3 regions of the Kitasatospora cystarginea genome follow, and region 2 is predicted to be linked to each of the others. Evidence: riboswitches for the same ligand, from Rfam matches in the RefSeq annotation. Region 2 holds a riboswitch; each other region holds the start of a gene.
What was found. A riboswitch is a leader RNA that binds a small molecule or an ion and turns the genes downstream of it on or off. The one in region 2 is predicted to bind magnesium.

Region 1 (10,137 bases), on a different contig from region 2:
GCTGGGCCTGCTCGTTGGGGTCGTCGGGGTTCTTCTTGGGGAGGTTGTAGTTCTGGCCGAGCAGGCTGGAGCCGATCTCCTTGCCGTCGGAGCTGACGATGGAACCGTTGGCCTTGTCGGCGAAGGCGACCTGGCTGATCCCGGTGACCAGCAGCGGGTAGGCGATGCCGAGGATCACGGTCATCACCAGCAGCATCCGCAGCGCGGTCGCGTGCGTACGCACGGCGGTGGGCAGTGGCTTGGACATTTCCTGCTTCTCTCAGCTCAGGCCGGGGATGAACTGCACGACGAGGTCGATCAGCTTGATCCCGATGAACGGGACGATCAGACCGCCGATGCCGTAGACCCCGATGTTCCGGGCCAGCAGCGAACTCGCGTCGGCCGGACGGTACTTCACACCCCTCAGGGCGAGCGGGATCAGCCCGATGATGACCAGCGCGTTGAAGATGATCGCCGAGGTGATCGCCGAGGTCGGGCTGTGCAGCCCCATGATGTTCAGGTGCTTCAGACCGGGGTACACGCCGGCGAACATCGCGGGGATGATCGCGAAGTACTTGGCGACGTCGTTGGCGATCGAGAAGGTGGTGAGCGCACCACGGGTGATCAGCAGCTGCTTGCCGATCTCGACGATCTCGATCAGCTTGGTCGGGTTGGAGTCCAGGTCGACCATGTTGCCGGCCTCCTTGGCCGCCATGGTGCCGGTGTTCATCGCGACACCGACGTCGGCCTGGGCCAGCGCGGGGGCGTCGTTGGTGCCGTCGCCGGTCATCGCGACCAGCTTGCCGCCCTCCTGCTCCTTCTTGATCAGGGCCATCTTGTCCTCGGGGGTGGCCTCGGCGAGGAAGTCGTCCACGCCGGCCTCGTCCGCGATCGCCTTGGCGGTCAGCGGGTTGTCACCCGTGATCATGATGGTCTTGATGCCCATCCGGCGGAGCTCGTCGAAGCGCTCCCTCATGCCGTCCTTGACGACGTCCTTGAGGTAGATGACGCCGAGCGCGCGGGGGTTGGCCTCCCCGATCCGGGAGGCGACCACCAGCGGGGTGCCACCGGCGGCGGAGATGCCGTCGACCAGCTGGGCGATGTCGTCGCCGACCGTGCCGCCGTTCTCGGTCACCCACTTGATGACCGACCCGGCCGCACCCTTGCGGACCGAGTGCACGCCCTCCGCCTCGTCCAGGTCCACACCCGACATGCGGGTCTGGGCGGTGAACGGGACCCAGGTGGCGTGGGTGAGCTCGCCCTGGGCGCGGGCCCGAAGGCCGTACTCGTTCTTGGCCAGGACCACGATCGAGCGGCCCTCGGGGGTCTCGTCCGCGAGGGAGGAGAGCTGGGCGGCATCCGCCAGCTCCGCCTCGGTCACGCCCTGGGCCGGCTGGAACTCGGCTGCCTGGCGGTTGCCGTAGGTGATGGTGCCGGTCTTGTCCAGCAGCAGGGTGTTGACGTCACCGGCGGCCTCGACCGCGCGGCCGGACATCGCCAGCACGTTGCGCTGCACCAGCCGGTCCATACCGGCGATACCGATCGCGGAGAGCAGCGCGCCGATGGTGGTCGGGATCAGTGCCACGATCAGCGCGACCAGGACGATCATCGTCTGCGGGGCGCCCGCGAAGGTCGCCATCGGCTGCAGGGTGACCACGGCGATCAGGAAGACGATCGTCAGGGACGCCAGCAGGATGTTCAGCGCGATCTCGTTCGGCGTCTTCTGCCGGGCGGCGCCCTCGACCAGCGCGATCATCCGGTCGATGAACGACTTGCCGGGCTCAGTGGCGATCTTCACCACGATCCGGTCGGACAGCACCTTGGTGCCGCCGGTCACGGCGCTGCGGTCACCACCGGACTCGCGGATGACGGGCGCGGACTCACCGGTGATCGCCGACTCGTCCACGCTCGCCACACCCTCGACGACGTCGCCGTCGCCCGGGATGATCTGCCCGGCCTCGACCACCACGTGGTCACCGAGCTGGAGTGCCGTGCCGGGCACCTCCTCCTCCTGGTCGCTGGCGGGCCAGTTGACCAGTCGGCGGGCGACGCTCTCGGTCTTGGCTTTGCGCAGGGTGTCGGCCTGCGCCTTGCCGCGGCCCTCGGCGACGGCCTCGGCCAGGTTGGCGAAGACGGTGGTCAGCCACAACCAGACCGTGATGGCCCAGGCGAAGACCGACGGGTGGGCGATCGCGGAGACGGTGGTGACCACCGAGCCGACCTCGACCACGAACATCACCGGGTTCTTGACCATCACCCGGGGGTCGAGCTTCTTCACCGCGTCGGGCAGCGAGGAGACGATCAGCTTGGGGTCGAGCAGGCCGGCCGAGACTCTGTGCGGAGCGGCGGCTGCCTCGGTCGTGTCGGCCTGATCGGCCGGAGCGGGGGTAAGGGTGGACGACATCAGTGGAGACCTTCCGCGATCGGCCCGAGAGCCAGGGCCGGGAAGTAGGTGAGGCCGACGACGATCAGGACGACGCCCGACAGCAGGCCCACGAACAGCGGCTTGTGGGTGGGCAGGGTGCCCGGGGTGGCGGGAACGGGCTGCTGCTGGGCGAGCGAGCCGGCCAGCGCCAGGACGAAGATCATCGGCAGGAAGCGGCCGAACAGCATCGCCAGACCCAGCGCGGTGTCGTACCACTCGGTGTTCACGGTGATACCGCCGAACGCCGAACCGTTGTTGTTGCTGGCCGAGGTGAACGCGTACAGGACCTCGGAGAAGCCGTGCGCACCGGAGTTCAGCATCCCGGCCCGCTCACCCGGCAGCGCCATCGCGACACCGGTGCCGATCAGCACCAGGGCCGGGGTGGTGAGGATGTACAGGGAGGCGAACTTCATCTCCCGCCCGCCGAGCTTCTTGCCCAGGTACTCGGGGGTGCGGCCGACCATCAGGCCGGCGACGAAGACCGCCACGACGGCCAGGATCAGCATGCCGTACAGACCCGAACCGGTACCGCCGGGGGCGATCTCGCCGAGCATCATGTTGAAGATGGTGAGGCCGCCGCCGAACGGGGTGAGCGAGTCGTGCGCCGCGTCGACCGCACCGGTGGAGGTCAGCGTGGTGGAGGCCGCGAACAGGCTGGAGGCCGCGATGCCGAAGCGCTGCTCCTTGCCCTCCATCGCACCGCCGGCCGCCTGCAGCGCGGCACCGCCGTGGTGCTGCTCGGCGAGGGTCATCAGCGCGGCGGAGGCGACCCAGAACAGGCCCATCACCGCGACGATCGCGTAGCCCTGGCGGTTGTCGCCGACCATCTTGCCGAAGGTGCGCGGCAGGGCGAAGGAGATCACCAGCAGCAGGAAGATCTCCAGCCAGTTGGTGAAGCCGTTGGGGTTCTCGAAGGGGTGCGCGGAGTTGGCGTTGAAGAAGCCGCCGCCGTTGGTGCCCAGTTCCTTGATGACCTCCTGGGATGCCACCGGGCCGCCCGGGATCGACTGGGTGTCGCCGCCGAGGGTGGCGATGTCGTGGAAGCCGTGGAAGTTCTGGATCACGCCGTTCGCCGCCAGGACCACGGCGAAGACGATCGAGAGCGGCAGCAGCAGGCGCAGCGAGATCCGGGTGAGGTCCACCCAGAAGTTGCCGACGCGGTCGGTCTTGCTGCGGGTGAAGCCCCGGATCAGCGCGGCCACGATGGCGATGCCGACGGCGGCCGAGACGAAGTTCTGCACCGCCAGACCGGCCATCTGCACGACGTGGCCCATGGTGGACTCGCCGCCGTAGGACTGCCAGTTGGTGTTGGTGACGAAGGAGACGGCGGTGTTGAACGCCGTGTGCGGCTCGACCGCCTTGTCGCCCAGGCTCAGCAGGAGCTTGTCCTGGATCCGCTGGAGCAGGTAGAGGAAGAGCACCGAGACGGCGGAGAACGCCAGCACCGAACGCAGGTAGACCGGCCAGCGCTGGTCGGCGTCGCCGTCCACGCCGATCACGCGGTAGAGGCCGCGTTCGACTCTGAGGTGCTTGGCGGTGGTGAGGAGCTTGGCGATGTAGTCGCCAAGGGGGCGGTAGCACAGGGCCAGGGCGCCGACCAGGGCGATGGCCTGCAACCAGCCCGCGAGCGTAGAACTCATGTCAGAACTTCTCCGGGTAGATCAGCGCCACGACGAGGTAGCCGACCAGCGCGACGGCGACGACGAGACCTGCGATGTTCTCGGCACTCACAGCCTCTCCACCCCCTTCGCGATCAGGGCCAGGACGACGAACACGGCAACCGTGACGCCGACGTAGATGAGATCGGGCATGGGTTCCACCAAAGTGGTTCAGGGATTGAGGTCGCAGGCGCCCCGGAAGCCCCTCACGACGCCGGCGGGAGGCCGGCACCAGGAGCAAACCAGCCACCGAGCGCCGTTTGCGCGCCCCTGACGCCGTCCATACGGGCGTATCGAAAACATTGACGCAGCCTTGATGCGTGCTTCACACACCTGAGACCTGACCTTGGCCGGACCGTGCCGCAACGCGCTCCGGGAACGGCGAAGGCCCCGGGAGACGGCCCGTCCGCGCTGTTCGAGGCGGGGACGGACGGCCTCCCGGGGCCGGGTGGAATGACCGAGAGCGGAGCGAGGGCCTACCGCGGTGGCGGCCTGCTGACCGAACCTACTGATCGGGCCTACTGATTGGGACGGCGGCCGTGGTTCGCCCTCTTCTTCTTACGGGCCTTCTGCTTCCGGGCGCGCTTGGACATGCCAGTTCCCCTTCCGGCGTTCTGCAACGGGAGATGGCGAACGCGCGACGGCATTCCGCGATGATGGAGGCTTCCTGACGCGCCGTCAGGCATGGCGGACTCTCAGACGCCGCTCACCAACCGGTCGGCGAGCCCGGACAGCCGGCGACGGGAGCGTTCCTCGTGCGCGGCCAGGGCGGTCGGTGCGACGCCACCGCCCTCGTGGTACTCACCGTCCACCAACTCTACCTCCGGCAGGCAGAGTCGGACCACCGCGGCCGTGCCCTCCGCCGGCGGGTGCGCCCACCCGCCCGTACAGGGGCGGCAGGGCGGTGGCGCACAGCCCCGGGTCGAGGCCGATCACCGTGATCCACTGCCCTCGGGGACCATGTCGCCCCGCGCGTACGGCGGTGCGCAGGGTGACTGAACCAGGGCGGGCCCCGGCCACAGCACCGGGAGCCCGCCCACGGCGCGACCGGAGCGGACTTCGCGGGGAGGAAGCGCTACCGGACCGCGGCGAAGACCGCGACTGCAGCCTCCGCCCGCGGATGCGGCGGGCGGTCGTGGTGGCGCGTCGAGCAGGTCATACCCGCATTCAAGTCGACCTCGGATCGTCCGGGCAAGGACGGTTCGCCCCCTCTGACGCATCCCTGACGGCTCCTTGACGCCCCTTCAGCCCCTGTTGCGCCCGGTTGCGCGGGGACGCCCGCGACCGGTGGCAGGCCTGTCACGCCCTGTGTGCCGTGGCCCGGTGGGCGGCGGTGTCGGCGAGGAGGTGGGCCAGATCGGCGGGGAGGTCGAGGTGGTGGGCGATCCAGGCGGCATCGTGGCCGTGGCTGGCCAGCACCCAGGCTGTCTGCAGCCGGTTCTGCCCGGGATCGGCCGAGGCCGGGAGCAGGCGGGCGACCTCCTCGGACGGGTAGCCCTCCAGAGCGTCCTCGCCGTACCACTGGCCACCCGGCGGCGGGACGGGCCAGGTGGGGCGGCCGGCCCTTCGGGCGGCCGAGCGCCGGCCGCGCAGCACCGCCGCGACCAGCACGAACGCGATGACCCAGGCCCCGAGCAGCAGGGTGCCGATCAGCGGCCGGGCGTGGCTCGGGACCAGACCGAGCACGATCACCTCGACCAGCAGCAGGGCGAGTGCGCACAGCACCGCCGCCCCCTCCCGTGTACGGGGGTGGAGGTACCGGATGTGCGGGCGGTTGCCTCGGGGCGGCGTGGCCCGGGAGCTGATGAGCGGCCTCATGGGAGTGCCTCCGCATTCAAGTCTCGCACCGGTCCCCGGTCCCCGGTCCCCGGTCACCAGCGGTACGGGCCGGAACCGCCGCCCGGGACCGGCGACCCCGGCGAGGGGATCGGGCGAGGGGGTTCAGGCGAGGGCTTCCTCGTCCGCGCCGGCGCTGCCGCCCTCCAGGTGCCAGTGCAGGTCGCGCACGGCGGGTTCGAGCGAGAGCCGGGAGACGACCTGTTCCAGGGCGGAGGTGACGTCGCCCGTGACCGCCACGGTCGCCCGTACCGCGGTGACCTCGCCGTGCTCGCGGTGGGCACGCAGCGCGATCGGCGCCAGCCCCGAGGCCGCGAAGGCCTGTAGCAGCAGCGCGCGGATCTGCGTCTCCGCCTTCCGCTCGCACTCCCGACGGTGGCGGTCCGGAGCGCCTGGTCGACCACCAGCGGGGAGTGCGCGGGCTGCCCGTGGGCGGCGGGCGGCGCGGGTTGGTGGCGTGTGGTGTGGTGGTCCGAGAAGATGACGTTCAGCCGTGGGTAGCGCACGACCATGTCGGCCTCCTTGGCGGTACGAGTACGGGTTCGGATCGAAGCTCGGCCCCGGGGCGGTCGGCGGACGGCTCAGCCGGCCGGACGCCGGGTGGCCTCCAGGCGCGGCCGGCCGTCACCGCCGGGGTCAGCGGGAGAGGGCCACCTCGATGAGCTTCACGACGACCAGGATCATCGCGACCAGCAGGTAGGTGCGCAGCGCGCCCATGCCGATCTTGTACGCGGTGGAGACCTTCGGCTTGGCCAGGGTCTCCAGCGGGGGCATCCGCCAGTTCTCGCGCCCGGTGCGGTCGATCTCATCCTCCTTGGTGGCGGTGCGCCGGCGGGTGAAGGAGTACCCGGCGGCCAGCACCCCGAGGACACCGCAGCCGGCCATGATGTCGAGGATCGCCCCGGAGCTGATGTCCGGCCACAGGACGGAGGCGGTCAGGATGACGGACAGGGTGACCAGGACGCCGATCACGGCGGAGGTGAAGGCGTTGGTCCTGGGACCGTTCACCCAGGGGCCCAGGGCCTCCTTGTCGTTGCACAGCAGCAGCAGGAAGACCGAGGCGGAGGGCAGCAGCACACCGGCCAGGACCTGGACGCCCTGGGTGAGCAGGCCCAGCGTGCCGTCGCTCGCGACCAGGACGATGACGGCGGCGGCCGCGACCAGACCCGCGTAGACGGCGTAGAAGCCCTTGGCGCCGCCGACCCCGCGGTGCAGCGAGTGCTTGATGCCGAAGACGTCGCCGATGGCGTAGGCCGTGGAGAGGGAGACCGCGAAGGCGCCGATGATCGAGGCGTCCAGCAGGGCGATCGCGAACAGCACGGCGACCAGCTTGCCCGCGTGCTCCTCCAGTCCCTTGGCCACGCCCGCCGCGTCGGTGAACTGGCCGGCGCCGTCGGTGCCGGCGAACGCGGCGGCGGTGAAGCCCATCATCGCCGCGGCGCCGACGACCACGATGACGATGCCGATCCACAGGTCGACCTTCTCGTACTTCATGAAGCGCGGGGTGATCCGCTTGTCGATGACGTACGACTGCTGGAAGAAGAGCTGCCAGGGGGCGACCGTGGTGCCGACGATACTGATGATCAGCAGCATCACGGTGGCCAACTCGCCACCGCCGCCCGGCATGCCGGGGACGAAGAAGTCGTGCGCCATCTGCGAGGTCTTCGGGTGGACCATGAAGTAGATCGGCACCAGCAGCAGCGAGCCGACGCACAGCGCGACCGCGATCCGCTCGAAGCGGCGGAACGACCCGGTGAAGGCGGAGGCGATGATGACCGCGGCGGCCAGGACCACCGAGGCGACCTTCGGCAGGCCGAGGTAGCCCGCCGCCAGCGTGACCCCGATGAACTCCGTCACCAACGTCAGCGCGTTGAGCAGGAAAAGATCGATCACGCTGAACGCGCCCCAGAACCTGCCGAAGCGCTCGAGGATGAGGCGGGCATGGCCGACACCGGTGACCGCACCCAGCCTGAGCACCATCTCCTGGTTGACGTAGAGCACGGGAACCAGCAGCAGCAGGGTCCACAGCAGGTGGGTGCCGTAGTTCTGGCCGGCGCTGCCGTAGGTGGAGAACGCGCCGGCGTCGTTGTCGCCGACCATCACGATCAGGCCGGGGCCGACGATCGCCAGCAGCGTCTTGAGCTTGGCGGAGAGGCCCTGCCGCGGCGCGGTGTCGCTGAGGCTGATGGTGCCCAGGGCGCCCTGGATGTCGCCGATGTGGGCGTCGTCGAGGACCGCGGCGCGCGGCGCCGGGATCGTCGGTGGGGTCATGGTGGTGTCGGTCATGGCGAACCTCCCTTGCCCCCCGGTTCAGGGGGAGAGTTCGGGCGGCGCGCAGCAGCAATCCCCGCCACCAGGGCATACCGCGGCAGCCCATGGCGAAATAACGCCATGAGGTCATAAGGAAATGAGGGCATGGCGCCGCACTGAGCCGACGGTATGTCAGAAATTCTCGTGGAGGGGGTTGTTACCGCGTGCCGATGGAGAACGAGGACATGCGGTTATGGGCCCGTTTATGGCCCGGACTACTGCAACTCGAATCCATGTCTCTCGCCTCCTTCCGGCCGGGACGCAGCGGTGCGTCGTATCGACACGGCAAGGAGCGGACCAGCCTCAGCGGCCGGCTCACCCCAACTCGTCAGAGCTTTGGCACTCCACGGCGTGATCCGGCCCGCAGGTCGGAAGCCACTTGGGATCAACCCTTAGGTCGGGAGGATCTGTCCTGATCCGGAGCGTCTCTCGACGGTTGGGATCAGTGGCCTGTGTCCGTGAAGACGCCTCACCGAACGAGGTGCCTTTTCAAACCTCGTCAAGCGTAGACCCACCGGAAGGGCGCGCCGAACACATTTACCGAATTTTGACCGTTCCTCTCGGTCCGAACGGGAACCCCGGTGCCACCCCGCGCAACTCCGGTATCAATGAGCCGATTTACCGCCCGCTCCGAGATCGGGATTCGGCGCGCCGGCCCCTCGAACCGCCGTGCAGGGCGGCCTGCCAGAGCACCGCGGGTGTGAAGAGCCCGCTCGGCGGTGCGGTCAGCGAGAGGGCGTCGATGAAGGCGCCCTGTGCGGCCCGGTGGCTCAGGGCGGCACTCAACACCCGGTCCATATAGGCGTGCTGGAGCTTCAGCAGCGGATTCCTGCGGCCGCCGACGGTGGTTTCGTAGCGCAGGTCCTCCGAGGAGGCCATCTGCCAGGCCGCCCCCGCCTCGCGGGACACCGCGCGCTGGATCCTCCGGGAGTCCACCGGGAGTGCGACACCTGTTCTTCCTGCCGCGCCCGGCCCGCGTGCCGGACGGGCGCCGGCCGGGAGCAGTTCGCGCAGCACCAGCGCGGACCGGGCCGCCACGGACATGCCCTGCCCGTAGATCGGATTGAAGGTGCAGGCCGCGTCACCGACCACGAGCAGCCCCTCGGGGAGGTCGGCCAGGCGCTCGTAGTGCCGCCGCCGGCTGGGCGGCGGACGGAAGCCGTGGATCGGGGCTACCGGCTCCAGTCCCCGGACCACCTCGTAGAACTCCGGGACGCTCAACTCCCGTGCGAAGGAGAGGAATCCATCGGGATCGGTGGGCGGGGTGAAGCCGCGCATCCCGCCGACCGTCACCATCCAGCGATCACCCTCCACCGGGACCAGGATCCCGAACCGGGGATTGCGGCCGGGCCTGGGCTGCAGGTACATCGCACGGCCGCCGGCCAGGTCCGCCCCGGCCCGGCGGAACAGCCCGGTGCAGTAGCCGACACCGCCGTCCACCACGCTCTCCTCCGGTGCGCCGAGCCCGAGTTCGGTCAGCCAGTGCGGGGCCCGGGAGGTCCGGCCGGTGGCGTCGACCACCACCTCAGCGGGCAGCACCGACTCGGTGCGGTCGCGGGTTCCGCGCTCACGGCAGCGGATTCCGGCGATCCGCGTTCCGGCGACGGCGAGTCCGACCGCCTCGACGCCATCCCGCGCCTCGACGCCCGGGTGGAGGAGGACCTGGTGACGCAGCGCCCAGTCGATCAACGGGCGGGTGAAGCTCACGATGGTGTGCCGGGGCGAGAAGGAGTCCAGCCAGCCGGCCGGCGTGAGCCAGCGGATGTCGGTGGCCAGGCCGAAGCGCTGCGCGCCCTCACCGGTGAGCAGCTCGGTCGTGCCCGGCAGCAGCCGCTCGATGGCGTACAGGCCGGCCGGCATCAGCAGGTGCGCCTGCCGGGCCTGCGGGACTCCCCCGGCGAACTCGGCCTTGCCCGGCCGACGGTCGCG
Region 2 (10,137 bases):
TGGACGGCTTCCGACAGGCGGTTGAGCGAATCGCCGAGGTTCCTGGTGCTGTGCGGCAGGTTCGGCCACTTGGCAGCGGTCTCCCGGGCCGCTTCGAGGGTGGCGCGGGTGCCGTCCTCGGCGGTGAGGGCGAGAGCGATGCCGGCGTCCTCGGGGAAGCCGAGGACGCACAGCCGCCGGAAGCGCTGGGCGGCTTCGTTGCGGGCGGCCACGGCCTGGTCCCGGCGGTCCGCGTCCTGGGCCATGGTCGCGCTCAGTGAACCGATTCGGCCTTCCAGGGCGATGAGTTCCCGGGTGCCGGAGTCGATCTCGCGGCGGGTCCGGCCGAGTGATTGCCGCAGGTCGCTGATGCGGGCGGCCACCTGACGGTAGTCCTCGCCGACGGTGCTCTCGACCGCTTCGAGCGCAGATCGGAGTCCTCGGGCGGCGGCCTCGGCCTGCTCGGCCTCGGCTGCGCTCTCCTCGGCCACGGCGCGGGACGCCTCGGCATGGGCGCGGGCGGCCTCCCAGGCTTGTCGGGTCGCCACCCACGCGAGGTGGGAGTCCAGCCAGACGTCGGCCTGTTCGCGCAACGCGTCGACCGCGGCGGTGGTGGTGTCCAGGGCGGTGCGCTCGGTCGGCAGGGCGTGCTCGGCGGAGGCGACCGCGAGCGCGCGCAGCGCGACGGCGACCGCGTCTTCCTGCCGAGCGAGGTGCTCGACGACCTCGCGTACGGCGTCCTCTCGGGCGCCCACCTCGGACTCCGAACGCTCCCAGGCGCGCTTGGCCTGGTCCACCTCGCGGTGGTGCGGTCGGGACTCGAGGTCGGCGCCGAGGCGCAACCGGCGGTCGGCGAGGACACGGAGCTCCGCGTCGAGCGCGGCGGCAGCAGCGTTGGCCTCGGCCAACCGGGCCGTGAGCTCGGCGATCCGGCGCTGCCTGGCGCGTTCCCGGGCCGCGGCGCCGATGTGGCTGGACTCCGGCTTGGCCCAGCTGCCGGTCGCGGCCGCGAGGCGCCAGCTGCCGTCCGCCCCGACGGCAGCCGGGTGGGCTGCGGGGAGCCTGGGCCCGTAGGCGATGCCCGCGAGCAGCTGCCGTACCCGGCTGACCGGCACCGGGCCGTCCGACTCCGGGCGCAGGACGTCGAGCAACGACGGGCCCGGTGCAGGGGTGGCTGATGCCGGGTCGGCGAGCGTGTCGTGGCCAGGGACGGTGATGCCGCCGTCGGGGGTCATCCAGGCGTCGAGCAGCCCCGCCGCTTCCAGGGCCGCTTCGATGCCGGCCTGGTCTGCGGGTGGCACGCCCGGTTGGAAGGCCAGCAGGCTCCACAGCGGCCCTCCTGCCATGGCCGACCGGTCAGCCGTGCGGGTGTGCGGCGGGACGGGCGGGAGATCGGCCGCAGCGGCGGTGCGCTCCAGCTCCTCCGCGATCCGGTCACGCCTGGCGCGGGCGCTGTCCCGGGTCGCGCGAGCGGTGGTCTCGTCGGCGGTGATGTCGCTCTCGGCAGCGCGGGCGGCGGCCTCGACCAGGGCCAGGACGTCGGCCTCGGCGGCGGCGCGGGAGACGAGTTCCTCCGTGTCGTCGATGCGCAGTTCGGTGCAGTCGGCCGTCGCCCACTGGCGCAGCCGGTCGGCGTGGACGTCGACCGCGGTCTCGTAGTCGCGGGCGTTCAGGTCGCGGCACGTGATCGCCGCAGTCAGCCGGCCGCGGGCCTTGTCGAGGTGGTCCTCAGCTGCCGTGCGGTCCGCGACGGACCGCTCGTGGCGCTCGATGGCGGCGCGCACCTGGGCGATCTGGCCGTGCCGGGACGCCACCGCACCGCGCAACAGACGACGTGCGCCACGCCCCTGCTCCCCCGCGTCCGCGGCTGGGCTCGGCGCATTGTCGAGCATGGCCTGCACCTCGGTGCAGAGGGACTCCATGGCCGCACGCCGCGCCGCGCCCCTGGTGTCCTCCCGGGCCGCGCGGGTGTGCTCGGCGCGCCGCTCGGAGCGCAGCCGGGCCTCATCGGCACGGCCGGCGTCCTCGCCGGCCGTGCCGATCTTGCGGTCGGCGGCGGCACGCAGGCGGTCGGCGGTCTGGCCGGCGTGGTCGCTGCGGCGGCGGAGCTGGTCGAGTTCCTGGCCCTGCCGGTAGACCTCCGAGTCGAGCAGCCCCTCGATGGCGCCCTCGATCTCCTGCGCCGTGTGTTCGAGCTCTGCCTTCCCCAGGGTGCTCCGCTCGCGCTCGCGCAGGGCTTCGGCGTGCTCCTCCTCGCTCGTGCGGGCGATGCGGGTGAGGTTGTCCATCTCTGTGGTCGCGGAGATCTGCGCGCCCGCCGCGGCGCGTAGGACGCGCTGGGCATAGCCGCGCTGCTGGGCGGCCAGGGCGGTGGCTGCGGCGACCTCCTCGTCCAGGGTCTTCAGGTGCTCGCGCTGGCGGTCCAGGCGTTCGAAGCCTTCGGCGAGTTCGGTGATCTCGCCCTGGCCGAGCGGGGGCAGCGCCCGGGAGAGCAGCGAGGAGAGCAGCGACGGGTCCAGACGCTCGGAGAGCTTCGGGGTGCGGAGCTGGAGCAGAGCGGTGATCAGGGCGTCGTACCGCTGCTCGCTCAGGCCGGGGAAGAGCGTGGTCCGGACCGCGCTGCGATAGTCGGCCGACGATGCGTGGAGCTCGCCCTGGCCCCGCAGGGCCTCGGCCAGGGCGGCGCGGGTGAGCGGCTGGCCGGCGTCGTTGACCAGGGCGAGGCCGCCGGGGCGGTCGATCCGTGCGGTGGTGGTGAAGAAGTCGGCGGTGACACCGCTGGTGTGCACGCTGGCCTGGAGCCTGGCGCCGCAGCTGAACCAGGCGGGATGACCGTCGCGGGTGTGGACGAACTCCAGCCAGACGTAGCCGACCCGGGTCCTGCCTGACGCACCCTCACCCATCAGGTTCCAGTGCATGGTGCGCTCGGAGCCGCCGAAGGTGGACAGCCGGTTGGGGCGCAGGCTGGCGTCGAGCAGGAACGGCAGCAGCACCTCGAGCGCCTTGGACTTGCCGGTGCCGTTCTGGCCCCTCAGCAGCAGGCGGCCCTGGTGGAAGGTGAAGGTCTCGTCGTAGTAGCGCCAGACGTTGAGGATGCCGGCCCTGGCCGGCTGCCACCGCGCCGGGCCGGCGTCCACGGTTCGGGATGCGGACGGCGGCGGGAGTTCCGTCACGGTCATCAGAAGGGATCCTCCCTGGTCATGATGCGGGGCTGTCGGCAGCGGTGGCGCGATAGCGGAAGGCCGCAGGCCGGGGGACCGTACGGTCGCCGACTCGGCGGGCCAGACCGAAGTCGGTCAGGACGCGGATGGCGTCGGCAGTCAGCCGCTGGGCTCCGTCCTCCGACTGGTAGCTCTTCGCCCACTGCGGGAAGCGGCGCAGCAGGTCGTGCGCCTCGGCAGTGAGCTGTTCCGGCGTCAGCCCGCCCGGAGCAGCCGTCAACGGTTCCAGCAGGAGCAGGGCGGCGACGCGGGCGCTGGCGGAGTCGTCGGGGAACCGGCTGTCCGTGGCGATCCCGTCCGGGTCGACGAGCAGCAGCCCGTCGGCGCGCTCCTCCAGCAGGAAGCCGCCCTGCTCGGCCGCGCGTCGGACGATCTGACGGCCCGTCGGGGAGGTGAGGTAGGCCAGTTCGTCGGCGGAGAGCTCGTCGTGGTGGAGCACCGGGTCGTCGAACAGCCGGCGCAGTACCGAGTGCCGCAGTCGGAGGTTTCGCTGCGCCTCGGATGCGTCGGCACCGCCGTACCGCTGCTCCCGCACCGTCTCCCGCAGGAGTTCCTCGAAGCGCAGAGGTACCTCTTCGGCCGGTACGGCCAGCCGGGACGGCCCGACGGGTGCGGCGAGCAGGCGCATCAGCACCGTGGCGTCCACCCGGTAGAGCACCTTGGCGTCCGCCGAATCGACGAAGCTGTCCGTGACGCCGTCCACGGTGAGTAGCGCGCCGTGGGACTCCAGTAGCTTGATGACGTCCACGAAGGCCATGCGTTCGGGCTTGCTCGCCGTATCGAAAGGCGGCAGTGCCTCGTCGGTGGCGCAGGCCTGGACGATGCGGTCGGCGAGCAGACCGACGGTCGTCACCGGGATCGGCAGCAGCTCGGCCGCGACGACACACAGCAGGGTGTAGCGGCGGCGGTCGAACGGCGCCTTGCCCGAGCGCAGTCGGCGGGCGGGGCGGGAAGCGTCGAGGACGGTCCGGATCTTGAGCAGCCGCGCGTACCCCAGGCGCGGCTCCAGCACCAGCTGCCAGCCGCAGTGGTAGTCGAACCACTTCGTCAGCGGGTCCTGCCTGCGGCGGATCAGCTCGAAGCCGGACGGGTCGCCGCGCTCGGTGATCAGCGGTCGGCCGAGGAGCAGTCTGATGCCTCGGGCGACGTCCTCCCGCTCGGCCAGGACCAGCTGGTTGGCGAGGGTACTCATCCGGTCTCCTCTCGAACCCACGCCCGGCTGCTGCCGGGGCTGCGGATCTCCACCAGGTAGTCAGGTCCCTCCAGCCGTCCGTGAGACGTCCGCAGGACGGCTCGCCCACCGTCGGGGACTGGTCGCAGGACGATCTCGACGCGGCCGTCCGAGGTGACCGCCCGGCGCGCACCGCTGCCGTCCGGCCGTACTGCCAGCGCCCTGCCGAGGAGATCGAGCAGCCGCTCGAAGACGGCGTGGTCGAGCATGCCGAAGCCCGAGAGCCGGACAGGGCCGTCCGTGCCCAGGACGTCCCAGGCCGCTTCGAGTTCGGCCCGCTCCTTCCGGGCCCGCTCCGCGCGGGCCGCCTTGATCCCGCCGATGTCGCGCACCTTGCCCGTACGGGTGAACCGCTCGGTGCGTCCGCTGGTGCGCAGCAGGGCGGACACCCTGACCGGAGGGGCTTCGGCCCAGCCGTACGAGGAGGGCACCAACTCGGGGTCAGGATGGGCGAGGTGGGCGTGGCGAGCCGGTCCGAGGCCGAAGGCGGCCGACCACAGGCGGTGCAGGTCCTCCTCGGTGGGCGCGGCGGCGAACCAGCGAGCCAGTTCGCGGAAGTCCTGCGCGACGCTGGAGGACCGCCGACGCGACTCGGTGATCCGGTCGAGGACCTGAAGGAGCGTCACGATGGCGCGCCGCGCCACGTCGTGCAGCTGCTCCACGCGGGGTCGCGAGCCGTCTGCCGGTAGGAACCAGGCCTGCAGACCCTCCCAGCGCGCCCGGCGCCGCTCAAGCCAGGCCGGCGCGGGATCGCCGTCGGCGAGCGGCGGCAACTCGGCACCGTGAAGCGCTCGTTCGTGCAGCAGGCTCACGCCGCGCTGCTCGACCCGCTGCACGGCCGCGGCCACCGCCTGCCCGCGCTGGTCGAGGTTGAGGAGGAACTCCTGGAGGTAGGCCACCGTCGCGGCCTTGACCTCGCGGAAGGTCGCCAGGTCCGCGCCCTCGGCGCGCAGCAGGCGTTGCAGCTCGCCGTTGAACGCCTTGGTGTTCGCCAGCAGCGCCTCCAGGTGGCCCTCCAGTTCCTGCAGGGTGGTGAAGATCCGCCGGTCCGACGACGCCGGGTCGCCGAGCAGCACGTACAGCTCGTCGAGCCGATCGGTGACGGCCTCCAGCACGGCGGTCTGGAGCGCGCCCGTCGCGGCGAGCACGGACAGGGCGTGCTCCACCCCTGCGAGTGCGGCCTCGCCGCGCCGGGTCAGCGAGTACTGGAGGTTCCGGCGCTCGTACTCCTCGGCCGTGCGGTAGTTCTCCGCGTGGTTCTGGACGACGTCGAGCAGCTCCCAGGCGCGCAGCTGGCGCAGGGCGTCCTGCAGGTCGTCGTCGTGGATGGCGTCGAGCCAGCCCACCGACCGCAGGCGGGTGCGGACCTCGTCCAGCCCGAGTGCCGTCTCCAGCCGTTCGTTGGCCGCACCGAACGCCTGCAGGATCGCGCCGTAGAGCTCGGCCCTGTCCCCCGTCGTGAACCGGAACATCTCCGGCGGCACCCTGCGCAACGGCTCCCCTCCTCCCCGCCGGTCACCCCGTTTCCGGCTGGCACCACAGTACGCGGACGCACCGACAGCGCCAGCCGGGTTCTCCATGCCCGCGGCGGCCGGGGTGGGACCGCTCCCCATCACCCCAGCATCCACGGCCCGAGTATCTCAGTCCGCCCACCCTGAACAGCCACATGGGATTCCCGACCCACAACCGCCATCAGCGAGACGTACCACTCCGGTCGCTGACATCATCACCACGGGGCTTCCCACCGCCGAGTGGGAGCGGATCACCGAGGACCAGGTCGCGCGGCTGGTCCGTTTCGTGTTTGCGCGGATCCTCGACGTGGCCTCGTTCCACCGCCCGGCAACTCGGGCGCGATCTTGACCATCCTTCTTCCGTGCGCACCCTGCACTTCGCCCGCCGCCACGTCACCGCCCAGGCGGCGCTTCCCCCCTCCCGAATCGCCCGGGCCCGAACCCAGAGCCTGCGCGAGACCGCTGAACTACTCTTGCCCGTACGACGGTTGCGCGCCAACCCGCGCGTCATCGGACGCGGGATGTCCCACGGGTCCCCCGAACGCACCCGGCCCAGGGGTCAAGGTCCGGTCAAGGATTGGGCTGCGGGGCTGGTGGGCGCCTATCCTTATGGAGGTTTTAACAGGCACCTCGTTCGGTGAGGCGTCTTCACGGACACAGACCACTGATCCCATCGGTCGAGAGACACTCCGGATCAGGGCAGGTCTGTGCCCGGCTCAAGGGTTGCCCCCAAGTGGCTTCTCCGCATCTCGCGGGGACACGCCGTTAAGTGCCGGAACTCTGAAGAGTCGGGGTGCGCCGGGTACTTGTACCGGCTTCTCCTTGACGCGCCGCCGTGACGTCGGGTCGCGGCCGGGAACGGAAGGAGGCGAGATGGACAGTAGTCCGGGCCATAGTAGGCCCCTTCCCATGTCGTCCTCGTCATTCTTCCGCGGCCCAAAGCGGTCCCCCCTCCCCTGATCCGTCCCGTTCACGACGGCATCTCCGCCCGGTTCACGTCCGGGTGGGATGTGCCGCCGTGCGTGCGGCGCCGTTACGGCGGCCAGGAGGCGGCGGTGCACCCTTGGGCCTCCTGATGCCTCGTCACACCGAGGCAAGGGGGTGTTCATCGTGGCTGCCACCACTCTGTTCATGTCCGCTACGGCCCGTCTGCGCGGTCGCACGGTCGACGCCGAGCGCCGCTCCACCGCCTCACGAGCCGTCCGCACGTCGCTGGTGTCCCTGGCCGGGCTGATCGGCGGTCCGGTCGCCAACCAGGCCGGCCAGGAGGTGGGGCGCATCGTCGACGTGGTCGCCCGCCTCTACGGACCCGAGCCCTATCCGCCGGTCACCGGCCTGATCATCCGCATCGGGCGGCGACGCGCCTTCATCGCCGCCGACGCGATCGACAGGGTCCTCTCCGGGCAGGCGCGACTGCGCACCGCCCGCGTGGACCTGCGTGACTTCACCCGCCGCCCCGGCGAGGTGCTGCTCGCCCGAGACGTGATGGACCATCAGCTCGTCGACATCGACGGCATCCAGGTCACCCGCGCCGCCGATCTGTACCTGGCGCCGCTGGCCGACCGCACCGTCCTGGTCGGGGTGGACGTCTCCCTCTCCACCCTGCTGCGCCGCATCGGCCCCCGCCGCTGGCAGATCCGCCCCACCCCGGAACGCGTCCTGGACTGGCAGTCCGTCGCCCCGTTCGGCGAGCAGGCCATGCACGGGCCCGCCGAGGTGCGGCTGCGCGCGTCGCGTTCCGCGCTGCACCGCATGCGTCCGGCCGACCTCGCCGACATCCTCGAGGACCTCGGCCGACACGAACGGCAGCAGCTGCTGGACTGGCTGGAGCCGGAGCATGCCGCGGACGCGCTGGAGGAGATGGAACCGGCCGAGCTGGAGAACCTGCTCCGCGAAGCGCCGCCCGAGCACGCCGCCCGGCTGGTGGACGAGATGGAGCCGGACGAGGCCGCGGACGCCCTGCGCGACCTGCTCCCCGGCGAGCGCGAGACCCTGTTGGCACGCATGCCCGCCCCCGAGGCTGCCGAGCTGCGCACCCTGCTCACCCACCGCGAGGGCACCGCCGGCGGCGCGATGACCACCCTGCTGGTCACCGCCCGTCCCTCGCAGACGATCGCCGATGTGCGCGCGGAACTGGCCGCGCAGGCCGAGCACCGCACCGAGGTCGACGCAGTCGCCGTGCTGGACGACGATGACCGCCTGATCGGCGACATCCCGCTGTTCGACCTGGCGGTGGCCGAGGACACCGCGGTGGTCGCGGACCTGGTGGCCTGGCTCGCCCAGTTCGGCCCGCCGGTCACCGTGCGGCCCGACACCCGCCTGGCCGAGGCCGCCGACCACCTTGTCGCCGCCCGCGCCACCTCCCTGCTCGTCGTCGACCAGGACGCGCACCCACTTGGCCGGATCCTGGCCGACGACATCCTCGACGCCCTGCTGCCCGAGCGCGGGCGCCTGCACTTCCGGAGGCTTCTCAAGTGACCCGCGACCTCGACACCGTCACCGCGGCAGCCACCGCGCCGCCCGCCGTCGCAGCGCCTTCCCGCCGCAGAGGGCTGCGCCGTCTGGCCGCCGTCGCGATGGTCGCCGGCCCCGGCCTGGTGGCCGCGAACGCCGGGAACGACGCCGCCGGCATCGCCACCTACGCCTCGGCCGGCTCCCAGTTCACCTACGGGACGCTGTTCTTCATGGTGCTGGTCACCGTCGCCCTGGTGATGGTGCAGGAGATGGCGGTCCGGCTCGGCGCCCACACCGGCAAGGGTCTGGGCGCGCTGATCCGCGAGCAGTTCAGCCTCCGTCTGACCGCGCTCGCCGTCTTCTGCCTGCTGCTGGCCAACACCGGCCTGGTCGTCAGCGAGTTCGCCGGGATCGGCGCGGCGTTCGAGCTCCTCGGCGTTCCCAAGTGGGCGGTCATCCCGCCCTCCGCCGTCCTGTTGTGGTCGCTGGTGCTGTTCGGCTCGTACAAGTGGGCCGAGCGCATCTTCCTGGTCATGTCGCTGGCCTTCTTCGCCTACCCGGTCGCCATGGTCCTCGGTCACCCGAACTGGGGGCAGGTCGGCGAGCACCTCGTCGTGCCGCACATCGAGCCCAGCAAGGACTTCATCCTGCTGGCCGTCGCCCTGATCGGCACCACCGTCAGCCCCTACATGCAGTTCTACGCCGCCGCCGGTGTCGTCGACCGCGGAGCCAAGCCCGCCGACTACAAGCTGATCCGGGCCGACGCCGTCCTCGGCGCGGTGTTCGCCTGCCTGATCAGCCTGACCATCATCATCGCCACCGCTGCCGCGATCGGCGGCACCGGCCCCCTGGAGTCCGCCGCCCAGGCCGCTGAAGCCCTCAAGCCGGTCGCCGGGCCGAGCGCCGAGCTGCTGTTCGCGTTCGGACTGATCGGCGCCTCCGCGCTGGCCGGCGCCGTCGTTCCGCTCTCCGCCAGCTACGCCGTCGGCGAGGCCGCCGGCGTCGAACGCTCCGTCTCCCGCCGCTTCCGCGACGCCCCCCTGTTCCTCGGGCTGTTCACCGCCCAGATCGCCCTCGGCGCGATCGTCGCTCTCACCCCCGTCGATGTGATCCAGCTGCTGATCGGCACCCAGGTCCTGCAGGGCCTGATCAGCCCGGTCGTGCTCGTCTACCTCCTGGTCCTCACCAACCGCCGCTCCGTCCTGGGCGAGGCGGCCAACAGCCCCAGGTACCGCACCGCGGCCACCACCGTGGTCATCGGCGTGGCCGCCATGTCCACCATCCTGCTCGTCCAGACCGTCCTCGGCTGGTTCGGAGTCGGCTGAGCATCGTCCCGCCGGCACAGACCGCCTGGTGACCGAGCCCTACTGGTTCCAGCTGACGCGTCCCGGTTCACCTCCCGGCGACGGGGCCCCGACCACGGCCGATAGCATCGCGCACATGCTGGCGCTGCTCCACACATCGTCCGTCCACGTCCCGGTCTTCGACGCGCTTCGCGACCGCGACCACCCCGGCTTGCCCTTGCGGCACATCGTGTCCGAGGAGTTGCTGACGAGGGCCCGGACCGACGGGCCCGACGCCGTTGCGGGGGACATCGACAAAGCGCTCGCCTCCACGGTCGCCGACGGGGCCGCTGCGGTGTTGTGCACCTGCTCGACGATCGGCGGCGTCGCGGAAACCCGTGCCGCGGCGTTGGGAGTGCCCGTGTTGCGCGTCGACCGTCCGATGGCGGCAGCCGCCG
Region 3 (10,137 bases), on a different contig from region 2:
TCCGACCTGTTCCTGCAGAAGTGGATCCCCCAGATCATGGCCTCCCCCGCCTTCCAGGACGGCGGCCTGATCGACATCACCTTCGACGAGGCGTTCCCCCCGTACAAGCTGTACGGCAACTCCACCGGTGACTACACCGGCAACAGCGATCCCAAGCTCAACACCCCCACCGACACCGCGCAGTCCGTGGTGGCATGCTGCAACGAACTGCCGGGCCCCAACACCAGCCAGCCCGGCGACCAGGCGTTCGGCCAGGACACCACTCCCGGCGGCGGCATCACCGGCTCGGTCCTGATATCCCGCTACATCAAGCCCGGAACCATCAGTGACCAGCCCTACAACCACTACTCCTGGCTGCGCAGCATGGAGGACCTGTTCCACATCACCCGGGGCGGCGCCGACGGCCACGGGCACCTGGGCTACGCCGGCACCCCCGGTCTGCGCCCCTTCGGCCCGGACGTCTACAACAACCCCAGCGGCCGGGCCATGCAGCCCGCCGCCCTGGGCAGCAACGGCGTCTACTCGGCCACCTCGGGCCAGCCGCAGGACCAACCCGCCGAGATCGCACCGGACTTCACCGGGGCGAGCGCAGCGCAGGACAGCCTGAAGCCGGGAGCCGGCAAGTGAGCAACCGCTCCACCGGCCGTGGCCGCGCCCTCATGGGGCGCGGCCACGGCCGCCGCCGTACCGTGAGCGTTCTGCTGGCGCTGGCCGCGCTCACCGGTGCGGCCGGCTGCTCGGAGAACCAGGACGACGCGAGCCGTCTCGGACAGGTGCCGATCCCCAGCGCGCCGGCCTCGCCGATCGTGCCCACCGCGTCCCAGGGGCACGCGCAGCTGGTCGCGATGGGCGACGCCGTGGCACTCGACCTGGGCACCGGCCAGGGCCGGATCACCGCCACCGGCCCCGATCTGGATCTGCCGGCCCCCTCACCGGGGAGCGCTCCGCCCGAGCGATCGAAGGGCACCATCACGGTCCGGCTGCACGCCACCGCCGGCAGTGTCGACCTCGATCCGGCCACCTTCGCCCTGACCGACGAGCTCGGCCACGCCGTGCCGTTCACCGCGGACCGACCGTCGGCAACCGCGAACCCGGCTCAGGACGCGGTCTTCACCCTTTCCGCGGTCTTCGACGCGGGCCACTCGACGTTGAGCTGGTCGTCCGCCGGAAAGCCGCTGGCGACCTGGGACTTCGAGGTCGAGCTCGACTAAGGACGCCGTCGGAATTCGTCCGGTGTCGACACGGTCAGGCAGCGGCCGGGCGCGGTTGGACGCACCCGGCCGACGCCCGTCCTCACTCGTCGGTCTCGCGGCTGATCGCGATCCGCCGGGACGGCTTCTCGATCGGGCCGATCGGCGCCTTCACGGTCAGCACGCCCTTGTCGTAGCTCGCGGTGATGCCCTGCTCCTGGACTCCCTCGGGCAACCGGACACTGCGGGTGAAGGAGCCGTAGCGGAACTCCGTGCGGTGCTTCTCCTTCTGCTCCTCACGGCGTTCGGCGTGGATCGTCAGCACTCCGTTCTCGACCGTGATCTCGATGTTCCTCTCCGGATCGATCCCCGGAAGCTCGGCCTTGACCACGTAGGACCCGCCCTCCTTGGTCTCCTCGACCCGGATGACGTGTTCGTCGGGCATCAGACGCAGCTCGGTGGGGAAGTCCTCGAACAGCTCCGGGAACGGAGGCCACCAGTGCGGACGCCTGTGGAGCAGTTCGCCTGCCATCTCGGCCCTCCTCACTCGTCGGGATTCCTCCTTCCATCCTGCTGCGCGGGTGTGCTCGCTGCGAGGCCCCCGCATTCGGCGGCAGCGGCGGTCACGGAGAGCATCGATCCACCAACATCGCTGGCGGATCGGACGCTTCAGGCAAGGAACACCGTGCGGCCCGCCGCGCCGGGCACCGGAGGGGAGGCCGCGCTGGGCGGCTCACATCTCGGGTTCCCCGTCCTCGACCCGGTACGTCCTGGTCCACGTCTCGCCGCAGCGGCAGTGGAACTGCTCCACCAGCTCGCCGTGCTCGTTCACCCCGACTCCGCCGCCGAGGCGCACATGCACGTGATCACTCATGGTCCACCGCTTCCTGCTTCGTATCGGAACAGATTCCTCCCATGGTCCATGAGCACGGGCCGACACGGAAGGCCGCCGGATACGGATCCCGCTCCGCGAGACCGGTGCCGGACCGTCCGCTACCGGGCCGGGCGCTGCCCGCCTGGCGCACCCCGTCGGCGGGCAGCGCGGACCGCCACCCGAACCCCGGCCGGGACGGCGGCGAGCGCGACCGCCCCGGCCAGCAGCAGGCCGAGGGCACCGAGCAGTATCGACCCCTCCGCCGTACGCGGGTGGAGTCTGGTCCTCGTCATCATCTGGAACTCCCCTCTTGCCTGGCCCTGGTGGGCGGGATCAGCTGTCCGAGTGCGGGCCCGGCGGCGACCGGTCGCCGCCGGGCCCCGGACCGGGCGGGCGGCCCGGCCGGTCGCTGGGCGGCGACGGCCCCCAGGACGGGGTGGTCGAGCGGGCTCGCGGCCAGCCGATCCACGACCTCGGACAGCACGGCGCGCAGGCCACGGCCGGCGGCGGCGTCATGGCGGGCGGCAGCGGAGGCCAGTGCGGCACGGTGGAGCACGGCGAAGACGGACACGTCAACTCACCTTCAGGAAGAGCACGGTGGGCATCCCGGAGATGCCTCGGCCCAGGAATCCGGCAGGCGGCGACCGCAGGCTGCCGAGCCCGCGGTCAACGTGTCGAGCAGACTGACGCGCCGTCAGGACATCTGGGCGGCTAGCGCACACCGAGGAAGGACGAGAACAGGCGGGGGCAACGGCAACTATGGCCGTGACTACCGCATTCCATGTCCCTCGCCTCCTCCCGGCCGGGCGCGGACCCGCGCCGTGTCGACAGGGCAAGGAGCGGACCGGCCTCGGCGGCCGGTTCACCCCGACTCGTCAGAGCTCTGGCACTTCACGGCGCGATCCGGCCCGCGGGCCGGAAGTCACTTGGGATCAACCCATGGGGCGGGAGGATCCGGCCCCGCCCGGGCGTCTCTCAACAGCTGGGATCGGTGGCCGTGTCCGTGAAGACGCCTCACCGAACGAGGTGCCTCTTCAAACGACGCAGAGCATAGTCCCTCCACCGAGCCAGGTCCGAACCCTTTGCCAGAACTTGACCGCCAACACCCTTGGCGGCACTCGCCCCACCTGCGTACGGGCACTCACCTGCGGCCGGCTCCGGGAGTGTCACTCGGGTGACACACCGTCAGCTGCGGTAGAACCGTGGCATGCACCGCTCCCCGACCGCCACCTCCCGGCCCCTCGAGACCTCGCCGGCCACCCGTCGCCCGTCGCTCCCGCCCGGTGCCCGCCGTTCGCGCCGGTCGGCCGCCCTGGTCGCCCTGGCCACCACCTGCGCAACGGCCTGCGCCACCGGCTTCGCCCCACCGGCGGGCGCCGCCGCCCCGGCGGACCAGCTCCTGCAGCGGCAGTTCGCCGCCGCGGCAGCGGAGTTCAAAGTGCCGCAGCGCCTGCTGCTGGCACTGGCCTACCAGCAGACCCGCTGGGAGTCGCACCGGGGGCAGCCGAGCACCACCGGCAACTACGGCCCGCTCGGGCTGACCCAGGTGGACGTGGCTGCCGTGAACGCCGCCGCCGAGCGCGCGCAAGCCGAGACACGGGGGCGCGGTGACGACCGCCCGCTGCCGCAGCGCTCCGCCACCCCTGCCGCTCGGCGACTCGTCGACTCCCCCGCGCTGCACACCCTGGACGCCGCCGCCGAGTTGATCCACCGCCCGGCCGGGCAGCTGCGGAGCGATCCCACGCAGAACCTCCGCGGCGGGGCGGCGCTCCTGGCCCGGTACCAGCGGGACGTCGGCGGACCTCACTCCGCCGACCCGGGTGCCTGGTACGGCGCGGTGGCCAGGTTCGGCGCGGGCAGTGCCACGGGGCCGGAGGGTACGGCGGCCGGCCGGGTGTTCGCGGACCGGGTGTACCGGACCGTACGCTCCGGCGCCTCCCGGGCCACCTCCGAGGGTGCGCGGGTGACGCTGCCGGCCGCCCCGGGGCTGGTGGTCACCCGGCCGCCGGGCCCGCCCGTGGCGAGGGCCGAGCGGCAGACGCCCGAGTGCCCGGAGAGCCTCGGGTGCGACTTCGTCCCCGCCGCGTACGCGCTGACCGACCCGAACGACCCGACCTCGTACGGGAATTACAACCCGGCCAACCGCCCCGATGACGGCCAGCAGATCCGCTGGATCGTCATCCACGACACCGAGAGCAACTACGCCGGGGCGCTCGCCGCCTTCCAGGACCCGCGCGAACAGGCCGCCGCGCACTACCTGGTGCGCGCCTCGGACGGGCAGGTCACCCAGTTGGTGCGCACCCGGGACATCGCCTGGCACTCCGGCAACAAGACCGTCAACATGCACAGCGTCGGGATCGAGCACGAGGGCTTCGCGCTTCCGGAGGACCGGCCGACCTGGTACTCGGAGCAGCTGTACCAGTCATCGGCCGAGCTGGTGCGCTATCTGGCCGCGCGCTTCGGCGTCCCGCTGGACCGACAGCACATCATCGGCCACGACGACGTGCCGGGACCGACCCAGGCCGACGTCGCCGGGATGCACTGGGACCCGGGGACGTTCTGGGACTGGGGCCACTACCTGGAGCTGCTGCGGGCACCGATCGGGCCCGGCACCGACGCCCCGCCGAAGGCCGGTGACACCGTCATCATCGCCCCGGCCTTCGACTCCTCCAACCAGCCCCCGGTCAGCGGGGTGCCGAACCGGCCGGAGAACTTCGTCTACCTGCGCACCCGACCGGCCGCCGACGCCCCGCTGATCAACGGCGGCACCACCAGGGCCGACGACTGGAGCGACAAGGCGGTGACCGGGACCGGTTACGTCGTCGCCGACCAGCAGGGCGACTGGACGGCGATCTGGTACGACGGGCAGAAGTGCTGGTTCTCCAATCCGAACGGACGCTCCGCCCGGACCGAACCGGCGGCCACCGACCAGGCGGAGCCCGACGCTACGGCCGGGCGGACGGTACTGACCCCGCGCCCCGGCCTCGCCTCGATCCCGGTGTACGGCCGGGCCTACCCCGAGGCCGCCGCCTACGCCCCCTACCCGGCCATCAAGCCGCTGCCGGTGGTCGCACTGCAGGCGACGGTCCCGGCCGGGCAGGCCTACCTCGCCGCCGACGACACCCCGGAGCCCGGCGACTACTTCTACGACCAGAACATCAACGGCGACGCACCCGACGACCGGACCCTGGTGGTCGGGAAGGACACCTACTACCCGATCCGCTACGACCACCGGCTCGCCTTCCTGAGGTCCTCCGACGTCCAGGCGGTCCGGCAGTGCTCCGGCGGTACCCCGTGAGTTGACGTCCTCGCCCCCGGCGGGTTCGGCCGGGCCGTCGGGACGACGGCGGTGCCGTGCGCACCGGCCCGGCCACCCCGTCAGGGCGCCTGCCGATGACCCTGCCGTCAGCGGCACGGGGAGTCGTACGCCGGCCTCCGCGCGGCTCCCCGTGCGCCGGTCACCCCGCCGTCGCCACCGTCCCCGCGGCCAGGCATTGGCGCAGCTCGGCGGCGCCCACCAGGCCAACCGCGTGGCCGTCGTACACCACGACCGCCGCCTCCAGGCCGCACTCGGTGAGTTCGGCCAGCGCGGCCTCGGCGGGCTCCCCGGTTCCGAACCGGGGCAGTGGCGCACCGAGGTGCTCGCCCACCGGGTCGTCGAGAGCCGCCCGGCCGCTCTGGACGGCGGCTGTCAACTCCTCCAGGGTCACCGATCCCGCCAGCTCGAGTGCGGTGGGCCGTCGTTCGGGGCCCGCCGGGCACGGCCCGGCGGGCAGTGCCGTCCGCGCACCGGCCGCGCGCAGTGCCGCCAGGGCGTCGGCGACGCTGGTCCGCCCGTTCAGGTAGGGCAGCTGCTGCTCCCGGGCGGCCGCCGGCACCGCGTCACCGACCCGGGCCGCGGCCGGGTCACCGTCCAGGAAGCCCAGCCGCAGCAGCCAGTCGTCGTCGAAGTACTTGGTGAGGTACTGCCGTCCGGAGTCCGGCAGGATCGCCACCACCACGGCCTCGGGCCCGGCCTCGGCGGCCACCGTGAGGGCCGCGGCCACCGCGGTGCCGGCGGAGCCGCCGACCAGGAGCCCCTGCTCGCGGGCGAGTCGGCGGATCGTCAGGATCGACTGCCGGTCGGTGATCGGTAGGACCCGGTCCACCACCTCGCGGTGGTAGGACTGCGGCCAGACGTCCTCGACGGTCTCCGGGTGCTTCCAGTGCCCGGCCGCTTCGACGAAGTAGGGGCGGCCGTCGCCGCCGGAGTAGACCGAGGAGGCCGGGTCGGCGCCGATCACCTGGACGGTGCCGCCACTGACCTCCTTGAGGTAGCGGCCGGTGCCGCTGATGGTGCCGCCGGTGCCGATGCAGGACACCAGGTGGGTGATCCGGCCTCCGGTCTGCCGCCAGATCTCCGGCCCGGTGCTCAGGTAGTGCGCCTCGGGGTTGGCCGGATTGTCGTACTGTCCGGCGAGCCAGCCGCCCGGTGTCTCCTCCGCGATCCGTGCCGCCGCGTTCATCACGTGTTCGGGGTGCTCGCGCGGCACTCCGGCGGCTTTGAGTACCACCTCGGCCCCGAACGCCCTCACCGCCGCGACCTTCTCACTGCTCGCGCGGTCCGAGAGCACGGCCACCATCCGGTAGCCCCTGGCGGCTGCGACCATCGCCAGCCCGAGACCGGTGTTGCCGGAGCTGGCCTCGACCACCGTGCCGCCGGGTCTCAGCAGCCCGTCGTGTTCGGCCTGCTCGATCATGCGGAGACCGATCCGGTCCTTCACGCTGCCGCCGGCGTTCAGGTACTCCAACTTGCCGTAGACGGCGGCGCTCTGGCCTTCGCCGGAAGTGCGCAGCCGCAACAGCGGTGTGTTGCCGATCAGTTCGGTCACAGACTCGTTGGCTTCCATCTCGGCACAGTAGCGAATCCCCGGGACCTGCAGAACGTGGATCTTCGCCCGTCCGAGTTACCGGTCGCCGGCGCCCTCGCGCCCCTCGCGGCGGACCCAACGCCCCCGGCGGCGGTGCCGCCGCGGCAGGGGGCACACTTGACTCATGACGCCCGATGACCTGAAAGCCGCCTGCCTGGACCTGAACGGGACGGCCGAGACCTTCCCGTTCAACGCCGACACCTCGGTCTTCAAGGTCGGAGGCAGGATGTTCGCCCTCAGCGCGCTCGACGCCGTCCCGCTCTCCGTGAGCCTGAAGTGCGACCCCGATCTCGCGCTGCGGCTGCGCGCCCGGTACCCGGCGATCACCGGCGGCTGGCACCTCAACAAGCGCCACTGGAACACCGTCCGGCTCGACGGCTCCGTCCCCGACCGCCTGGTCCGCGAGATGATCGAGGACTCCTACGACCTGGTGGTCGCGAGCCTTCCGCGCGCCGAACGCCTGCGGCTGGACTGGCCCGGCGAGCGGGCCCCCGAAGCGGACGAGCGGGCCCCGAAGGCACACTGACGCCGGTACCGTTCCCCTGGGAACGGTACCGGCGTCGGGAGGAGCAGGCCTCACCTACGGCGGGTGATCTTGCTGCCGAGCCAGACCAGCGGGTCGTACTTGCGGTCGGCGACCCGCTCCTTGAGCGGGATCAGCGCGTTGTCGGTGATCCTGATCCCTTCCGGGCAGACGTCGGTGCAGCACTTGGTGATGTTGCAGTAGCCCAGTCCGTGCACCTCCTGGGCGGCCTTCTGCCGGTCGGCCGTGTCCAGGGGGTGCATGTCCAGCTCGGCGATCCGCATCAGGTAACGCGGGCCGGCGAAGGCGGACTTGTTCTCCTCGTGGTCGCGCACCACATGGCAGGTGTCCTGGCACAGGTAGCACTCGATGCACTTGCGGAACTCCTGGGAGCGGTTCACGTCCTCCTGGCTCATCCGGTACTCGCCGGGCGCCAGCCCCTGCGGTGCGGCGAAGCTCGGGATCTCCCTGGCCTTGGTGTAGTTGAAGGAGACGTCGGTGACCAGGTCCCGGATCACCGGGAAGGCTCGCAGCGGGGTGATGGTGACCGGCTCCCCCGGCGGCAGCGCGGACATCCGGGTCATGCAGAGCAGCCGGGGCCGTCCGTTGATCTCGGCGCTGCACGAACCGCACTTGCCCGCCTTGCAGTTCCAGCGCACCGCGAGGTCCGGGGCCTGGGTGGCCTGCAGGCGGTGCACCAGGTCGAGGACCACCTCGCCCTCGTCCGCCTCGACCTGGTACGTCGCGAAGCCGCCACCCGTCATGTCCCCGCGCCACACCCGGATTTCGGCCTGGTAGGTCACTGCTGCACTCCGTTCAGTTCCTCGGGGGTCAAGTATTTGGCGAGTTCCTCACGGGTGAACAGGGCCAGCAACTCGGCCCGCATCGTCCCGTTCTGCTGCCGGACGACCTCGATGCCGTCGCCGGTGGCGGTGCAGACCAGGTTGACCCTGCGCCACTCACGGTCCATGACCGGGTAGTCCTCCCGGGTGTGGCCGCCCCGGCTCTCCTGGCGCAGCAGTGCGGCCCTGGCGACGCATTCGGAGACCAGCAGCATGTTCCGCAGGTCGAGCGCCAGGTGCCAGCCGGGGTTGAACTGCCGGTGTCCTTCGACCACCAGCCGGCCGGCCCGTTCCTTGAGCTCCTGCAGCCGCTCCAGTGCCTCCCGCATCTCCGCCTGGCGCCGGATGATGCCGACCAGGTCGTTCATGGTCTGCTGGAGCTCCTGGTGCAGGGTGTAGGGGTTCTCCGCCGGCCCGCCGCGCACCCGGGTGTCGTCGAAGGGCGCAACCGCCTCCCGCAGGGCGAGCTCCAGCTCGGCCTCGTCCACGGGCCGGTCCCCGCTCGACTCGGCGGCGTAGCGGGCCGCGTGCCGACCGGCGTGGCAGCCGAACACCAGCAGGTCGGAGAGCGAGTTGCCGCCGAGCCTGTTGGAGCCGTGCATGCCGCCGGCCACCTCGCCCGCCGCGAAGAGCCCCGGCACTCCGGGTGCCGCCGAGGTGTCCGGGTCCACCCGCACCCCGCCCATCACGTAGTGGCAGGTCGGGCCGACCTCCATGGCCTCGCGGGTGATGTCCACGTCCGCCAGTTCCTTGAACTGGTGGTACATCGAGGGCAGTCGGCGGACGATCTCCTCGGCGGACAGCCGGGTGGAGACGTCCAGGTAGACCCCGCCGTGCGGGGTGCCACGACCGGCCTTGACCTCGGCGTTGATCGCGCGTGCCACCTCGTCCCTGGGCAGCAGCTCGGGCGGGCGCCGGTTCTCCTCCGGGTCGGTGTACCAGCGGTCGCCCTCCTCCTCGGTCTCGGCGTACTGGCCCTTGAAGACCTCGGGGATGTAGTCGAACATGAACCGCCGGCCGTCACTGTTGCGCAGCACCCCGCCGTCGCCGCGTACCGACTCGGTGACCAGGATGCCCTTGACCGACGGGGGCCAGACCATCCCGGTGGGGTGGAACTGGACGAACTCCATGTCCTGCAGGCTCGCGCCGGCGAGCAGTGCGAGGGCGTGTCCGTCGCCGGTGTACTCCCAGGAGTTGGAGGTCACCTTGAAGGACTTCCCGATCCCGCCGGTGGCCAGTACCACTGCGGGCGCCTGGATCACGAAGAACCGCCCGCTCTCCCGGTCGTAGCCGAACACCCCGGCGGTGCACCGGCCGTCGGCCGGGCCCTCGGTGGTGCGGGCGGTGAGCACGCGGGTGACGGTGCACTCCTGGAAGATCTTCAGGCCGTCCTCGAAGTCGCCGCTCCGCCGCCGGTCCTCCTGCTGGAGCGAGACCACCTTCTGCTGCAGGGTGCGGATCAGTTCCAGGCCGGTGCGGTCGCCGACGTGGGCCAGCCTCGGGTACTGGTGGCCGCCGAAGTTGCGCTGCGAGATCCGGCCGTCCTTCGTCCGGTCGAACAGCGCGCCCCAGGTCTCCAGTTCCCAGACCCGATCGGGGGCCTCCTTGGCGTGCAGTTCGGCCATCCGCCAATTGTTGAGGAACTTCCCGCCGCGCATGGTGTCGCGGAAGTGCACCTGCCAGGTGTCGTTGCTGTTGACGTTGGCCATCGCCGCCGCGATGCCGCCCTCGGCCATCACGGTGTGCGCCTTGCCGAACAGCGACTTGCACACCACCGCCACCCGCATGCCCTGTTCGC

Region 1: linked by a shared signal. The riboswitch ahead of ABD369_RS12415 (NRAMP family divalent metal transporter) and the one ahead of ABD369_RS29035 (magnesium transporter MgtE N-terminal domain-containing protein) in region 2 are both predicted to bind magnesium.
Region 3: linked by a shared signal. The riboswitch ahead of ABD369_RS28385 (hypothetical protein) and the one ahead of ABD369_RS29035 (magnesium transporter MgtE N-terminal domain-containing protein) in region 2 are both predicted to bind magnesium.

Annotation. Positions count from the first base shown of each region.
Region 1 covers NZ_BAAATR010000009.1:7,324-17,460, forward strand. Annotated here, with positions in the region: gene kdpC (K(+)-transporting ATPase subunit C) at 1-247, opposite strand, end outside; gene kdpB (potassium-transporting ATPase subunit KdpB) at 260-2,383, opposite strand; gene kdpA (potassium-transporting ATPase subunit KdpA) at 2,383-4,044, opposite strand; gene kdpF (K(+)-transporting ATPase subunit F) at 4,046-4,135, opposite strand; gene ABD369_RS41105 (50S ribosomal protein bL37) at 4,581-4,748, opposite strand; gene ABD369_RS12405 (hypothetical protein) at 5,362-5,880, opposite strand; gene ABD369_RS12410 (hypothetical protein) at 6,004-6,483, opposite strand; gene ABD369_RS12415 (NRAMP family divalent metal transporter) at 6,535-8,184, opposite strand; M-box (ykoK) riboswitch at 8,521-8,696, opposite strand; gene ABD369_RS12420 (NAD(P)/FAD-dependent oxidoreductase) at 8,827-10,137, opposite strand, start outside.
Region 2 covers NZ_BAAATR010000033.1:16,593-26,729, forward strand. Annotated here, with positions in the region: gene ABD369_RS29020 (TIGR02680 family protein) at 1-3,158, opposite strand, end outside; gene ABD369_RS29025 (TIGR02678 family protein) at 3,178-4,392, opposite strand; gene ABD369_RS29030 (TIGR02677 family protein) at 4,389-5,924, opposite strand; M-box (ykoK) riboswitch at 6,565-6,742, shown strand; gene ABD369_RS29035 (magnesium transporter MgtE N-terminal domain-containing protein) at 7,053-8,420, shown strand; gene ABD369_RS29040 (NRAMP family divalent metal transporter) at 8,417-9,721, shown strand; gene ABD369_RS29045 (arylsulfatase) at 9,837-10,137, shown strand, end outside.
Region 3 covers NZ_BAAATR010000031.1:84,607-94,743, forward strand. Annotated here, with positions in the region: gene ABD369_RS28360 (alkaline phosphatase family protein) at 1-627, shown strand, start outside; gene ABD369_RS28365 (hypothetical protein) at 624-1,211, shown strand; gene ABD369_RS28370 (Hsp20/alpha crystallin family protein) at 1,294-1,722, opposite strand; gene ABD369_RS28375 (hypothetical protein) at 1,924-2,064, opposite strand; gene ABD369_RS28380 (hypothetical protein) at 2,184-2,357, opposite strand; gene ABD369_RS28385 (hypothetical protein) at 2,357-2,635, opposite strand; M-box (ykoK) riboswitch at 2,924-3,097, opposite strand; gene ABD369_RS28390 (N-acetylmuramoyl-L-alanine amidase) at 3,272-5,362, shown strand; gene ABD369_RS28395 (pyridoxal-phosphate dependent enzyme) at 5,523-6,953, opposite strand; gene ABD369_RS28400 (MmcQ/YjbR family DNA-binding protein) at 7,099-7,500, shown strand; gene ABD369_RS28405 (succinate dehydrogenase/fumarate reductase iron-sulfur subunit) at 7,551-8,300, opposite strand; gene ABD369_RS28410 (fumarate reductase/succinate dehydrogenase flavoprotein subunit) at 8,297-10,137, opposite strand, start outside.